Regions from separate parts of the Actinomadura sp. B10D3 genome, predicted to be linked through region 2. Evidence: riboswitches for the same ligand, from Rfam matches in the RefSeq annotation. Region 2 holds a riboswitch; each other region holds the start of a gene.
The links. A riboswitch is a leader RNA that binds a small molecule or an ion and turns the genes downstream of it on or off. The one in region 2 is predicted to bind cyclic di-AMP.
Positions count from the first base shown of each region.

Region 1: linked by a shared signal. The riboswitch ahead of ABGB11_RS16510 (NlpC/P60 family protein) and the one ahead of ABGB11_RS01775 (C40 family peptidase) in region 2 are both predicted to bind cyclic di-AMP.
Region 3: linked by a shared signal. The riboswitch ahead of ABGB11_RS37965 (hypothetical protein) and the one ahead of ABGB11_RS01775 (C40 family peptidase) in region 2 are both predicted to bind cyclic di-AMP.

Region 1 covers NZ_JBDPLY010000009.1:146,519-150,394, reverse strand. Annotated here, with positions in the region: gene ABGB11_RS16520 (LacI family DNA-binding transcriptional regulator) at 1-275, opposite strand, end outside; gene ABGB11_RS16515 (LuxR C-terminal-related transcriptional regulator) at 690-920, shown strand; gene ABGB11_RS16510 (NlpC/P60 family protein) at 1,158-2,099, opposite strand; cyclic di-AMP (ydaO/yuaA leader) riboswitch at 2,157-2,359, opposite strand; gene ABGB11_RS16505 (amino-acid N-acetyltransferase) at 2,520-3,047, shown strand; gene ABGB11_RS16500 (RDD family protein) at 3,053-3,832, shown strand; gene ABGB11_RS16495 (RDD family protein) at 3,840-3,876, shown strand, end outside.
Region 2 covers NZ_JBDPLY010000001.1:420,844-424,719, forward strand. Annotated here, with positions in the region: gene ABGB11_RS01760 (amidohydrolase family protein) at 1-201, shown strand, start outside; gene ABGB11_RS01765 (Mut7-C RNAse domain-containing protein) at 243-992, shown strand; gene ABGB11_RS01770 ((deoxy)nucleoside triphosphate pyrophosphohydrolase) at 1,011-1,400, shown strand; gene ABGB11_RS01775 (C40 family peptidase) at 1,483-2,502, opposite strand; cyclic di-AMP (ydaO/yuaA leader) riboswitch at 2,510-2,645, opposite strand; gene typA (translational GTPase TypA) at 2,835-3,876, shown strand, end outside.
Region 3 covers NZ_JBDPLY010000039.1:16,893-20,768, forward strand. Annotated here, with positions in the region: gene ABGB11_RS37955 (helix-turn-helix domain-containing protein) at 1-584, opposite strand, end outside; gene ABGB11_RS37960 (hypothetical protein) at 819-1,688, opposite strand; cyclic di-AMP (ydaO/yuaA leader) riboswitch at 2,161-2,303, shown strand; gene ABGB11_RS37965 (hypothetical protein) at 2,313-2,981, shown strand; gene ABGB11_RS37970 (DUF6596 domain-containing protein) at 3,055-3,876, opposite strand, start outside.

The DNA.
Region 1 (3,876 bases), on a different contig from region 2:
TGGAACTCGCCCGCGGTCCGCTCGGGGCCGCGGCGGAGCCGCCGCGCGGACTCGTTCCGGACGAATCCGAGCTCCTCGATCGCCGCGCGAACACGGTCACGGGTAGCTTCGGCCACGAGGTCTGGCCGGTTTAGGACATTCGAAACGGTCCCAACTGAGACTCCAGCCCGCCTCGCGACTTCGCGAATACTGGTCTGTGGCAACTCGCTCCTCGTCCCGCTCCGTGGAAGTTTTCCCAGGTAGTGGAGTTTTTCACGGCGTCGCGCAGAATGCACGGTCACGGACCGTGGCGAATCGTGCACATCCCGCCATCGTTGAACGCTTGACGGGCCGGATCCGGCCGCCTAGCGTTCCGAGCCGAAGCGTAGCTTGAAACGATTCACGATCTTCGTTCAGCAGGAGATCCGGTGACTTCGACGAGAAGGGGCGGGTACGGATGGCTGGCGACCTCATCCCGTCTCCCTCGGCAGGCCAACGACTGAATCGTCACCCGGAGTTCCCCCGTACACCCCCGCAATCGGCCAGGCGGCCACCTCCGGCCAAGCTCGCGAGACAGCAAAGGAAACCGATGATCTAAGTCCGGAAGGGCTCCGGACCCGGCAACCCAACGCGCGTACAGATCGAAACCCGTGCCTGTGCAGCGGACGGCTGCATCCCCGCGGTCATCACCACGGACGAGGGAGGACGGAGTGGAAACAGCCACACTCGCACGTCGTGGCACCGACGATTTCGGGCTGAGCGAAGAAGAGATCCGGCTGCTCGCCCAGATCGCCAGCGGTGTCACCGCCGATGTGGCGGCACGCAAGCTGGAGTTGAGCGCACGGACCTTGCGGCGCCGGTTGCGGACGATCTGCGACCGGCTGGAGGTCAACACCCCTATCGAGGCCGTGGTGTGGGCGGCCCGGAGGCAGCTCATCTAGCCGAACCCCCTGGCGCTCGTCTGGGGACGGCGAGCGCATCGGCGACCAGCGTCATCAAGGAACACAGCGTCATCAAGGAATCAGCCGGCACGTTCGAATCCCGTCCGACCCCGCGGCGGCGGCGCCGCGACCCCTGGCAGGTAGGTCCCTGCAGGAGGCGTCGCCGCGGACGGTGTTCGGGTGCCGATGGCGGTACCGATGGTTTTGGGCCGCCGGCGGTGCGGACCCGCGACCGGGTCAGGCGACCCGGACACCGCCGGCGAAGGGCCGTCCCGCCATGGGGGCGATCTTGACGACGTCCCCGGTCTGGGGGGCGTGCAGCATCTTGCCGCCGCCGACGTATATGCCCATGTGGTGCAGGTCGGCGTAGAAGAACACGAGGTCGCCCGGCTGCAGCTGGCCGCGCGACACGTGGGTGCCGGCGTTCCACTGGCTGCCGGTGTAGTGCGGCAGGTTGATGCCGACCTGCTTGTAGGCCCACATCGTCAGGCCGGAGCAGTCGAAGGTGCTCGGGCCCGCGGCGCCCCACACGTAGGGGCGGCCGATCTTGGTCATCGCGTACCGGAGCGCCTGCGCGGCCTTGCCGGTGCCGACGACGGGGAGCTTCGCGAGCTGGGTGGGGTCCTTGTCGACGAGCTTGCCGCGGACCTTCTCGTAGGTCCCGGTGACCTTCTTGCGCTGCGACTCCAGCTGCGTCCGCAGCTCCTTGACCTGCTTGGCGCGCGCCTCGGCGGACTTGCGGGCCCGCTGGGCGGACTGCATGGCCTGCATCAGGCCGAGCACCTGGGTGCTGTCCTGCTTGGCGAAGTAGTGGAGGGTCGCGGCCTGGTCGAGGACGGCCTGCGGGTCCTGGGAGGCGACGAAGGAGACCGTGGGGTCGGAGCCGCCCTGCATGTAGCTCGTCGCGGCGAGGGCGCCGACCTTCTGCCGGAGCTCCTCCAGCGACTTCTCCTGCCGCTCGGCGTTCTCCTTGGCGACCTTGGCCGCGCGCTGCGACTGGGAGAGCTTGACCCTCAGCCCGTTGTACTGCTCGGTCAGCTGCTCCAGCTGGTCGGCGAGCTTGAGCGCCTTGGCCCGGAGCTCCTTGGTGGACGGCTCGGGGTCGGCGTGGGCGACGGCGATCCTCTGCGGGGTGATCGCGTGCGGAGCGGCCGAGACGGCGATGAGCGCGCCGGCCACGACGGCCGCGCGGCCGCGAAATCGCGAAAGGGAAGCAGACCGCGATCGCTGCACGAATTCTCCTCTCCTCATCCGCCTACCGGGTTAGCTGACGGGTTGGGACCGGAGCAGCCCCTCCGCGAGCACGCCGGCATCTGCCGTGCGCTGCGGATTCACCCCTGACGGCGTCAGCCCAGGGGCGATCCCCCGAACGCTCCGAAAGTGGGTCCCCGGCTCCCCGGGGCGCTGGGTGCGGCCCGCGGACTCGGCGGTTCGGCCTCCGTTCTGCGGTCGGCCGATGTCAGCGATGGACACTAACGGAACCCGCATTGGATGCCAACCGGAACATGCGAAATCCCAGGTCGTCGCGATGGCGGGCGGGGGAACCACCGGTTCGGCACCCGTGGTCGGCGGCCGGGCGCCGGCGTTGGATAATCTCGCTTGCTTGTGGAAGTCGTGATCCGGCGGGCCCGCACCGCCGACGTCCAGGAAATCCGCAGGCTGGTCGATCTGTACGCCGGATCGGGGCGCCGCCTGCTGAAGAAGACGACCGTCAAGCTGTACGAGGACGTACAGGAGTTCTGGGTCGCCGAGGACGTCCAGCACGGGGCGCCGGGCCGCATCATCGGCTGCGGCGCCCTGCACGTGATGTGGGAGGACCTGGCGGAGGTCCGCTCGGTCGCCGTGGACAAGGGATACGGCGGGCGCGGAATCGGGCACCGGATCGTGACGCGCCTTCTCCAGACCGCCAGAGAACTCGGCGTCCGGAGGGTGTTCTGCCTTACCTTCGAGGTGGACTTCTTTGCCCGCCACGGCTTCGAGCAGATACTGGGGACTCCGGTTGCGCCGGAGGTGTACGAAGAACTTCTCCGCTCCTACGACGATGGCGTGGCAGAGTTCTTGGACCTCGACCGGGTCAAGCCGAATACGTTGGGCAACACCCGGATGTTGCTTCGCCTGGAGGACTGACCCAAATGAGCGATTCCCCTCACCGCGGGCGGCCTTACCGGCCCCAGCAGGGCCAGGGTTCGTACGGCCCCCCGCCCCCGTATCAGGCCCAGCAGAGGCAGCAACCCCAGCAGCAGTGGCAACAGCCCCAGCAACAGCAGTGGCAGCAGCCTCAGCAGCAGTGGGACCAGACTTACGAGGCCCCCTACGACGAGTACGGCGCCCATGGCGGTGGCGATCCGGTACTGGCCCCCATCTACCGGCGCGCGGGCGCACGGATCATGGACAACGCGCTCGTCGCGGTGTTCGGCTTCGCGCTCGTCCTTCCGGTGACGATCGGTGCTTTCGGCCTGGGCAAGCCAGGCAGCAAAACCGAGGACGAGGGGGGTGTGTGGAACTGGCCCATCATCTTCACCCTGTTCTGCGTCCTGTCCCTGCTCCCGTTCATCTACGAGGCCGTCCAACTGTCCATGTGGGGACGGACGCTAGGAAAGCGGGTCCTGGGGCTGGGAATCGTCCAGGCGCGTCCGGCAGGTAGCCCCCTGACGACGACGCAGGCGATCTGGCGGGCCGGCATCACCCACATCGGCTACCAGCTCGGCGTCTTCTTCTTCCTCGTGTTGGCGGTGATGGTGTGGGACTACGCCGCATACGGGATGGTGCTGGTCTGGGCGGGTGCGCTGATGGCCTACCTGTGGGCGATCTGGGACCAGCCCCTGCACCAGTCACTGCACGACCGCTTCGCCGGCACGCTCGTCATCGATGAGCGGGTCGCGTACGACGAGTACTCCGAGTACGCGGAGTAGGACCGCGATGGCGGTCCCGCTCGCCGAGCCAGGCCAGCGCCTCC
Region 2 (3,876 bases):
GACACGCCCGGCATGGCGGCGGCCCACGACCCCGTCGCCGCCGTCGTCCTCTCGGCGGACACCCGCAGCGTCGACACCGTCCTCGTCGGCGGCCGCGTCGTCAAGCGCGGGGGAGCGCTGGTCGACCAGGACGTCCCGTCCCTCCTGACCTCCCTCGCGGACTCGGCCGAGCGCCTGACACGAGGAACGCCTCGCGGATAATGCGGCGGGAAATACCAACGGCACGTGGCATGCTGAGCGGCGTGGACCCCGAAATCACGATTCGCCTCGCCGACGAGCTGCTGATGTTCCTGCCCGCCGCCCGGCGGGAGGCCGTGCGCCGGGTCGCCCATGACGGGACGTCGACGCTGGGCCACGTCGTCGAGTCGCTCGGCGTCCCGCTGCCCGAGGCCGGCCCGATGACGGTCGACGGCGAGCCCGCCGACCCCGCCGCGCGGCCCCCCGCCGGCGCCGAGGTGACCGTCGCCGCGGTGCCCCGGCCCCAGCCCGTCCCGCTGGAACCGGGCCAGACCGCGCCCCGCTTCCTCCTGGACGTCCATCTGGGCACCCTCGCCCGCCGCATGCGCCTGCTCGGCCTCGACACCGACTACCACAACGACATGGACGACCCGGCGCTGGTCGTCCAGGCCAACGAGGAGCGCCGCGTCCTGCTCACGCAGGACCGCGGCCTGCTCCGCCGCCGCGCCCTGTGGTTCGGCGCCTACGTCCGCGGCTCCCGCCCCGACGACCAGCTCCGCGACCTCCTCGACCGCTTCGCCCCCGTCCTGTCCCCCTGGTCCCGCTGCACCGCCTGCAACGGCGTCCTCGTCCCGGTCGACAAGCAGGAGGTCGAGCGCCTCCTGGAGGACGGGACGCGCCGCAGCTACGACGTCTACGGCCGCTGCGCGGACTGCGGGCAGGTGTACTGGCGCGGGGCGCACGGCGACCACCTGGAGGAGATCGTCCGGGAGTCCACACGGCTGGTCGGCGGGGCCGCCGTCAGCGAGAGCTAGCGAGAGGAGCTGGTCGCGATCGACCTCGTGGTCGTCGGCGCCGCGATCATTTCGGACGGGCGCCTGCTGAGCGCGCAGCGGGCCGAGCCCCCGCACATGGCGGGCGGCTGGGAGTTGCCGGGAGGGAAGGTCGACCCGGGCGAGTCCGATGAGGACGCCCTGGTCCGCGAATGCCATGAGGAGCTCGCCGTCAAGGTGGGCTTGGGCCGCCGCATCGGCGGCGACTGGCGCCTGAGCGAACGCAGCGTCCTGCGCGTCTGGACCGCCAGGATCATCGAGGGCGAACCCCGCCCCCTGGAGCACCTGGCCCTCCGCTGGCTGACCCCGCCGGAGCTCTACGACGTCCCCTGGCTCCCAGGCGACCGCCCGGTAATAGAGGTCCTGGCCACCCAAGGCCTAAGACCCTGACAGTCAGAGGGAAAGGCAGATAAATACAGGGACCTCCTACCGCGCCGCAGGAGGTCCCTGTAGGTCTTGAGGTTCCTGTAGGTCAGGAGATGCGGTTGGCGCCCGCGTAGTCGGAGCGGTCCGACATGTTGGAGATCTTCACCACATCGCCGGTCTGCGGGGCGTGCAGGTACTTGCCGCCGCCGAGGTAGATGCCCATGTGGTGGAGGTTGCTGCCGAAGTACACGAGGTCGCCGGAGCGCAGGGAGCCGCGCGAGACCTTGGTGCCGAGGGCGAACAGGTCGCCGGTGTAGTGGGGGAGCCCGGGCTTGCCGACCTGGGTGTAGGCCCAGACGACGAGGCCGGAGCAGTCGAAGCTGTTGGGGCCGGCGGCGGCCCACACGTACGGGCTGCCGAGCTTGGTGAGGGCCTTGCGGGCCATCTTGGCGGGGAGTCCGGAGCCCTTCACGGTGGCGGTGAGGCCGCTGCGGGGGTCGCGGACGTGGGTGGTGGTCAGCTTGTCGAGGCGCTTCATCACCTCGGCGACCTTGGTCTTGGCCGCCGCGCGGGCCTTCTTGGCGTCCTCCCAGGCCTTCTTGACCTGCGCGGTCCTGGCCTCGGCGGTGCGCTGGGCCGCCTCGGCCTGGTCGATCTGCTTCTTCAGGGCGAGGACGGCGGCGGCCTGGTTCTGCGCGAGGTAGGCGCGGTCGGAGAGGCCTTCCGCGGAGCCGCCGGCGCCGAAGATGACGTCGGGGCCGCCGGCCATGTAGTTCGCGGCGGCCAGCCGCCCGAGCTGCTGCCGGGCGGGCTCGGCGAGGGCGCGCAGCCGCTGCGCCTCCCGGGCGGCGGCCTGCTCGGCCTTGCGGGCCTTGCCGAAGTCGACGCGGGTCTTGTTGTACTTCTCGGTGAGGATCTCGGCCTCTTCGTTCAGCGCGTCGAGGCTCTTGCGCAGGCCCTTCTCCGTCGTCGGCGTCGGGCTCGGTGCGCTCGGCGCGGCGGCGAGCCGGAGGGGCTGCGCGGCGTGGGCGGTGACGGGCGCGGTGGCGCCGAGACCGATCAGGAGCAGGGTGGCGGCGGTGGCGGCGGGCGTGATGCGCCGCCGCCTTCGGGGATCCGGTGCCAAGCCGGTGTTCTCCTCTCCACGTACGCCTACCGGGTTAGCTGACGGGTTCGGGCCAGGAGTCGCCCTACGACGCGTGCGTCGATTCACCCCAGGGACCTGGGTCCCCGGTTCTCCCGTGACGGGAGATTCGGCGTCCCGGCCGCAGTCCCGAGGGGTGGGACTCCCGACGACCGGATCTCGGGCAGATTACAAAGGATGAGCAAAGTTGGCCAATCGGGGCTCGTGGTGCGGGTGGTGTGAACGGCTCGTGGTGGGTGGTACGCAGGGCCAAGTAGAATGGGTTCGCCGCGTGTCGGCGGCCACTCCCGAAATCTCACGCAAGGCGAACCCGCATGCCCATCTCCACGCGCGACGACCTCCGGAACGTCGCGATCGTCGCCCACGTCGACCATGGCAAGACGACGCTGGTCGACGCCATGCTCTGGCAGTCCGGGGCCTTCCGCGAGAACCAGGACGTCGACGACCGTGTCATGGACTCCAACGACCTGGAGCGCGAGAAGGGGATCACCATCCTCGCGAAGAACACGGCGGTGAAGCACAACGGGCTGACGATCAACATCATCGACACCCCCGGCCACGCCGACTTCGGCGGCGAGGTCGAGCGCGGGCTGTCGATGGTGGACGGCGTCGTCCTGCTGGTGGACGCCAGCGAGGGCCCGCTCCCGCAGACCCGGTTCGTGCTGCGCAAGGCGCTCGCCGCGCGGCTGCCGGTGATCCTGGTCGTGAACAAGACCGACCGGCCCGACGCCCGCATCGCCGAGGTCGTGGACGAGACGTACGAGCTGTTCATGGACCTCGACGCCGACGAGGACCAGATCGACTTCCCGATCGTGTACGCGTCGGGGCGCGCCGGGCGGGCGTCGCTGGAGCAGCCCGCCGACGGCGCCATGCCCGACTCGGCCGACCTGGAGCCGCTGTTCAAGGTCATCACCGAGACGATCCCGGCGCCGGCCTACGACCCGGACGCGCCGCTGCAGGCGCACGTGACCAACCTGGACGCCTCCAGCTACCTCGGCCGGATCGCGCTGTGCCGGGTGCACGCCGGCACGATCAAGAAGGGCCAGCAGGTCGCGTGGTGCCGGCACGACGGCAGCATCGAGCGGGTGAAGATCACCGAGCTGCTGATGACCGACGCGCTCGCCCGCAAGCCGGCCGAGGCGGCCGGTCCGGGCGACATCATCGCGATCGCCGGCATCCCGGAGATCATGATCGGTGACACCATCGCCGACCCGGACGACCCGCGCCCGCTGCCGCTGATCACGGTGGACGAGCCGGCGATCTCCATGACGATCGGCACCAACACCGGGCCGATGGCCGGGCGCGAGAAGGGCACCAAGGTCACCGCCCGGATGGTCAAGGACCGGCTGGACCGCG
Region 3 (3,876 bases), on a different contig from region 2:
GGCCCGTACTCGTCCGGCGAACGGCCGGACAGCGCGCCGCGGCGGAACGCGTCGATCGCGGCGCGGTGCACGGACACCAGGGCGTCCGCGACGATCCGCGGCCGCAGGTCGCCGGGGGCACAGCGCCGGTCGGCGGCGATGACGGCGGCGAGCCGGTCGGCGTACCGGGCCAGGACGGCCTGCTCGCGGGCACGGAGCGTCTCGCTGTCCGCGACGAGCGCCGCCAGCGTCCGGTGCCGTGCCCGGGCGGCCGGGTCGGTGGGCATCACGGCGTACCGGGCCAGCAGGTGGTCGCGGACCGCGGCGAGGACCGAGCGGTCTCCCCGGTCTTGGACGGCCGCCACCAGCGCCGCCTCGAACCGGGTGTCGTGGCCGTAGACCAGGTCTTCCTTGGTCGCGAAGTGGTTGAAGACCGTCTTCTCGGTCACGCCCGCGGCGCGCGCGACCTCCGAGACGGGGACGGCGTGGAAGCCGTGCTCCGCGAACAGTTCCATCGCCGCGGCGGCGATCCGCTCCCTGGTCCGGCGCTTGCGTGCCGCCCGCGCCCCCTCCTCGGCCACGTCCGCCACCTCTCGGGTCTTCACTACAGGCACTGTAACCAGCCGCCACAGACCGGCGCCGCGCGGAGGAGCAAGGCTGCGGCGGCGCGGGCATCACGTCCGCGGCGGGACCGTCCGCGCCGAGGGCGACCTGGACTTCCGTGGGACGCTCGCCGTGGACGGGCAGGCCTCACCGAGCGCTACTGCGTCGTCCTGGAGACGCTGTCGTCCTCGCCGGAGCTCTCGGTCACCTCGGGGACGGCGCCGCGCTGAGCCGTGTCACAGAGGCGGGGCCCAGCCGGGAGCCACCCGGCGCAGGCTGCCGAGATTGCCGCTGAGGACGTCGGTGTGGGGGATCACGAAGTCGCCGTTGGGGTGCCATCCGGTGAACTGCACGCCCATCACCCGGCCCGGCAGGAAGGGGGCCGCGGGCCCGCTGTGCAGCGGGGCCTGCGGCAGGTTGTTCCGGTCGTAGTGCGGCGAGTAGCGGACCTCGGCGCCCCAGCCGGGCCTGGCCTCGTCCGTCCCGAAGACGACCCAGTGGTCGGTGAGGACCTGGGCGCCCAGGTCGGGCACGGCCCCGGTGTGGCAGTCGATCGCGGGCAGCGCGAACCGGTCGGGATCGTGTGGGGAATACCACATGAGCAGCGGGTTCGCCGCGAGCGCCTCCCGGTTGTCGAAACAGCACAGCGCCACGGCGTAGCCCGGGTACATGGCCGCGTAGAAGTCGAACAGCGGGCGGTTGGCCGGGATCCGCTTGGGCGGCGGGACCTGCTCCAGGGCGTCGGGGATCAGCGTCGGATCGGTGGCGAGCACGACGGTGTAGACGTCGTGGTCGAAGACCTGGACCGGCGGCGGCCCGGCCGGCTGCGGAGCCGCCCCGTAGGCGCCCCCCGGCGCCCGCGGGACGGGGCGGAGCGTGTCCACCATGTCCCGCAGGATGCGGGGGCACCCGCTCGTGTCGATGAAGTTCGCCTGCGTCATGCCCGCGGCGGGCAGATGCAGCAGCATCGCGTTCGGTCCGGGGGCGAGGTTCTGCGCGGTGTTCTGGTAGCCGAGGACGTGCACCCGCCCGTGCTCGCCATGGTTCCGCAGCCCGTGGTACAGGATCGTGCCGGTGAATCTGGCCGGCGCCGCCGCAACGCACATGCCGTCACCCTCCCACGAATCCATCCGCACCCGTGCAGGGCCGCCTCAGGGCCTCCGGATCGCCCACCGGCGGGGCGCTGAGGCCCAGTTCTAGCCCGCTGACCTGCGGCTGAGTGATTTGATGCGGTTTGCCTTTCTTTGGGGTTGCCTGTAGCTTCTCGCTCATCAAGGCGCCCGCCAGGCGCTTTCGACCAGCGTGTCCCTTGTGGCACGCGGGCCTCACCGGCACCGCCGGGAGGCCGGCGGCGCGATCCACGCGTCGCCTCGCGTCAGCCCGATGCGTCGCACGGGTCCCCCGACCCGTCCTCGCGCCGACCATGCGCACGCCGGAACGTGCAGGCGCCGAGAGCACGCCGGGACGAGACGCCCCATCGCGGCCCCGCCCCCGGGGCCGCCTCACCACACATCACATGCCGCTCTTTCGCACACGGGACGACAGGGTCCCGTGGACGGGCCCGAGCGCCCAAGGATCGCAGCGGCAACGCCGAGTCCGCCAACGCGCGGAGCCGGGGACCCAACCACGCACTGGGGTGAATCGACCTGCCCAGCAGGCCGTAGGGCGACTTCCACGCCCGAATCCGTCAGCTAACCCGGTAGGCGGCTTGGAAGCCAAGGAGCCCCCCTGTGACAGGCAAGCACAGCAAGTCCCGTGGCCCCCTGGGCCTGACCCCCCGCGCCGCCGGCGCCCTCGCCGGTCTCGCCGTCTTCGGCGGCGTGGCCGCGACGACGGCGCACGCGGCGGTGTCGCCCGCTTCGGGCGGCGACGACAAGGCGTCGGCCGTCACGGCCCACGTCGTGAAGGAGCCCACCGGGAAGAAGGCGGAGGCGAAGAAGGCCCCCGCGAAGAAGGCCGCCGCCGACTCCGCCGGCGGCGAGAAGATCGACGCCCGCTCGAAGGTGATCGCGCGGGCCAGGACGTGGCAGCCGCACTCCGACGACCGCGTCCCCTACAGCCAGGTCAGGACCCACGAGGGCTACCGGGCCGACTGCTCCGGCTTCGTCTCGATGGCGCTGGGGCTGCCCAAGCCGGGCCAGAACACCGTCGGCCTGACGTCGTCGAAGTTCACCAAGCGCATCAATATGTCCGAGCTCAAGAAGGGCGACCTCGTCATGGACGCGGAGGGGACGAACACCACCCGCCACGTCGTCATCTTCGAGAAGTGGGCGAACAGCAAGCACACGGCCTACTGGGCGTACGAGCAGCGCGGCCGGTACGGCACGGACTACCGGACGCGCGACTACGGCCTGGACGCGGGCAGCGAGTACAAGGCCTACCGTCCGACGAACCTCTGAAAGAACGCGAAACCACCCGGCCGGGCACCTCCCCCGGCCGGGTCTTCGCGTATGGGCGCGCCTGAACTTCGCGTCACGTCCAGGTGAGGCGTTCGCTGAGGAGCGCCTGTTGCGCGGGATTGGCGGTGAGCGCGAGGGCGCGGCGGTCGGCCGCGTGCGCTTCTCTCCGGCGGCCGAGGTCGCGCAGCAACTCGGCGCGGGTGGCGTGGTAGAGGTGGTGGCCGTCGAGGGCCTTCGCGAGCGGGGCGAGTTCGTCCAGCGCCGCCGCCGGGCCCTGGACGTACCGGACGGCGATGGCGCGGTGGAGGCGGACGACCGGCGTTCCCGTCATGTGAAGGAGCATGTCGTAGAGGACGAGGATCTGGTCCCAGTCGGTGTCGTCCCAGGTGGGAGCCTCGGCATGGCACGCGACGATCGCCGCCTGGACCTGGTACGGGCCGGGAGCGCGCATCGCGGCGGCGCGCTCGATCAGCCGTCCGGCCTCCTTGACCGCGTCGTGGTCCCACGTCGCGCGGTCCTGGTCGCGCAGGAGGACGAGGCGGCCGTCGTCGTCGAAGCGGGCGGCGGTGCGCGCCTGGTGGAGCCGGATGAGCGCGAGCAGGCCGAGGACCTCGGGCCGGCGCGGCATCAGCCAGGCGAGCTGCTCGGCGAGCCACCGCGCCTCGTCCGCCAGGTCGCGGGCGTGGCCGCGGTCGCCGCGGCTCGTCAGGTACCCCTCGTTGAACAGCAGGTACACCACGGCCAGCACCTGGCCGACCCGCTCGTCCAGCTCGTCCTGGGCCGGGATCCGGTACGGGATCCCCGCGTCGGTGATCTTGCGTTTGGCGCGGGTGATGCGCTGCCCGACGGTCGCCTCCGGGACGAGGAACGCGGCGGCGATCTGCCCGGCCGTCAG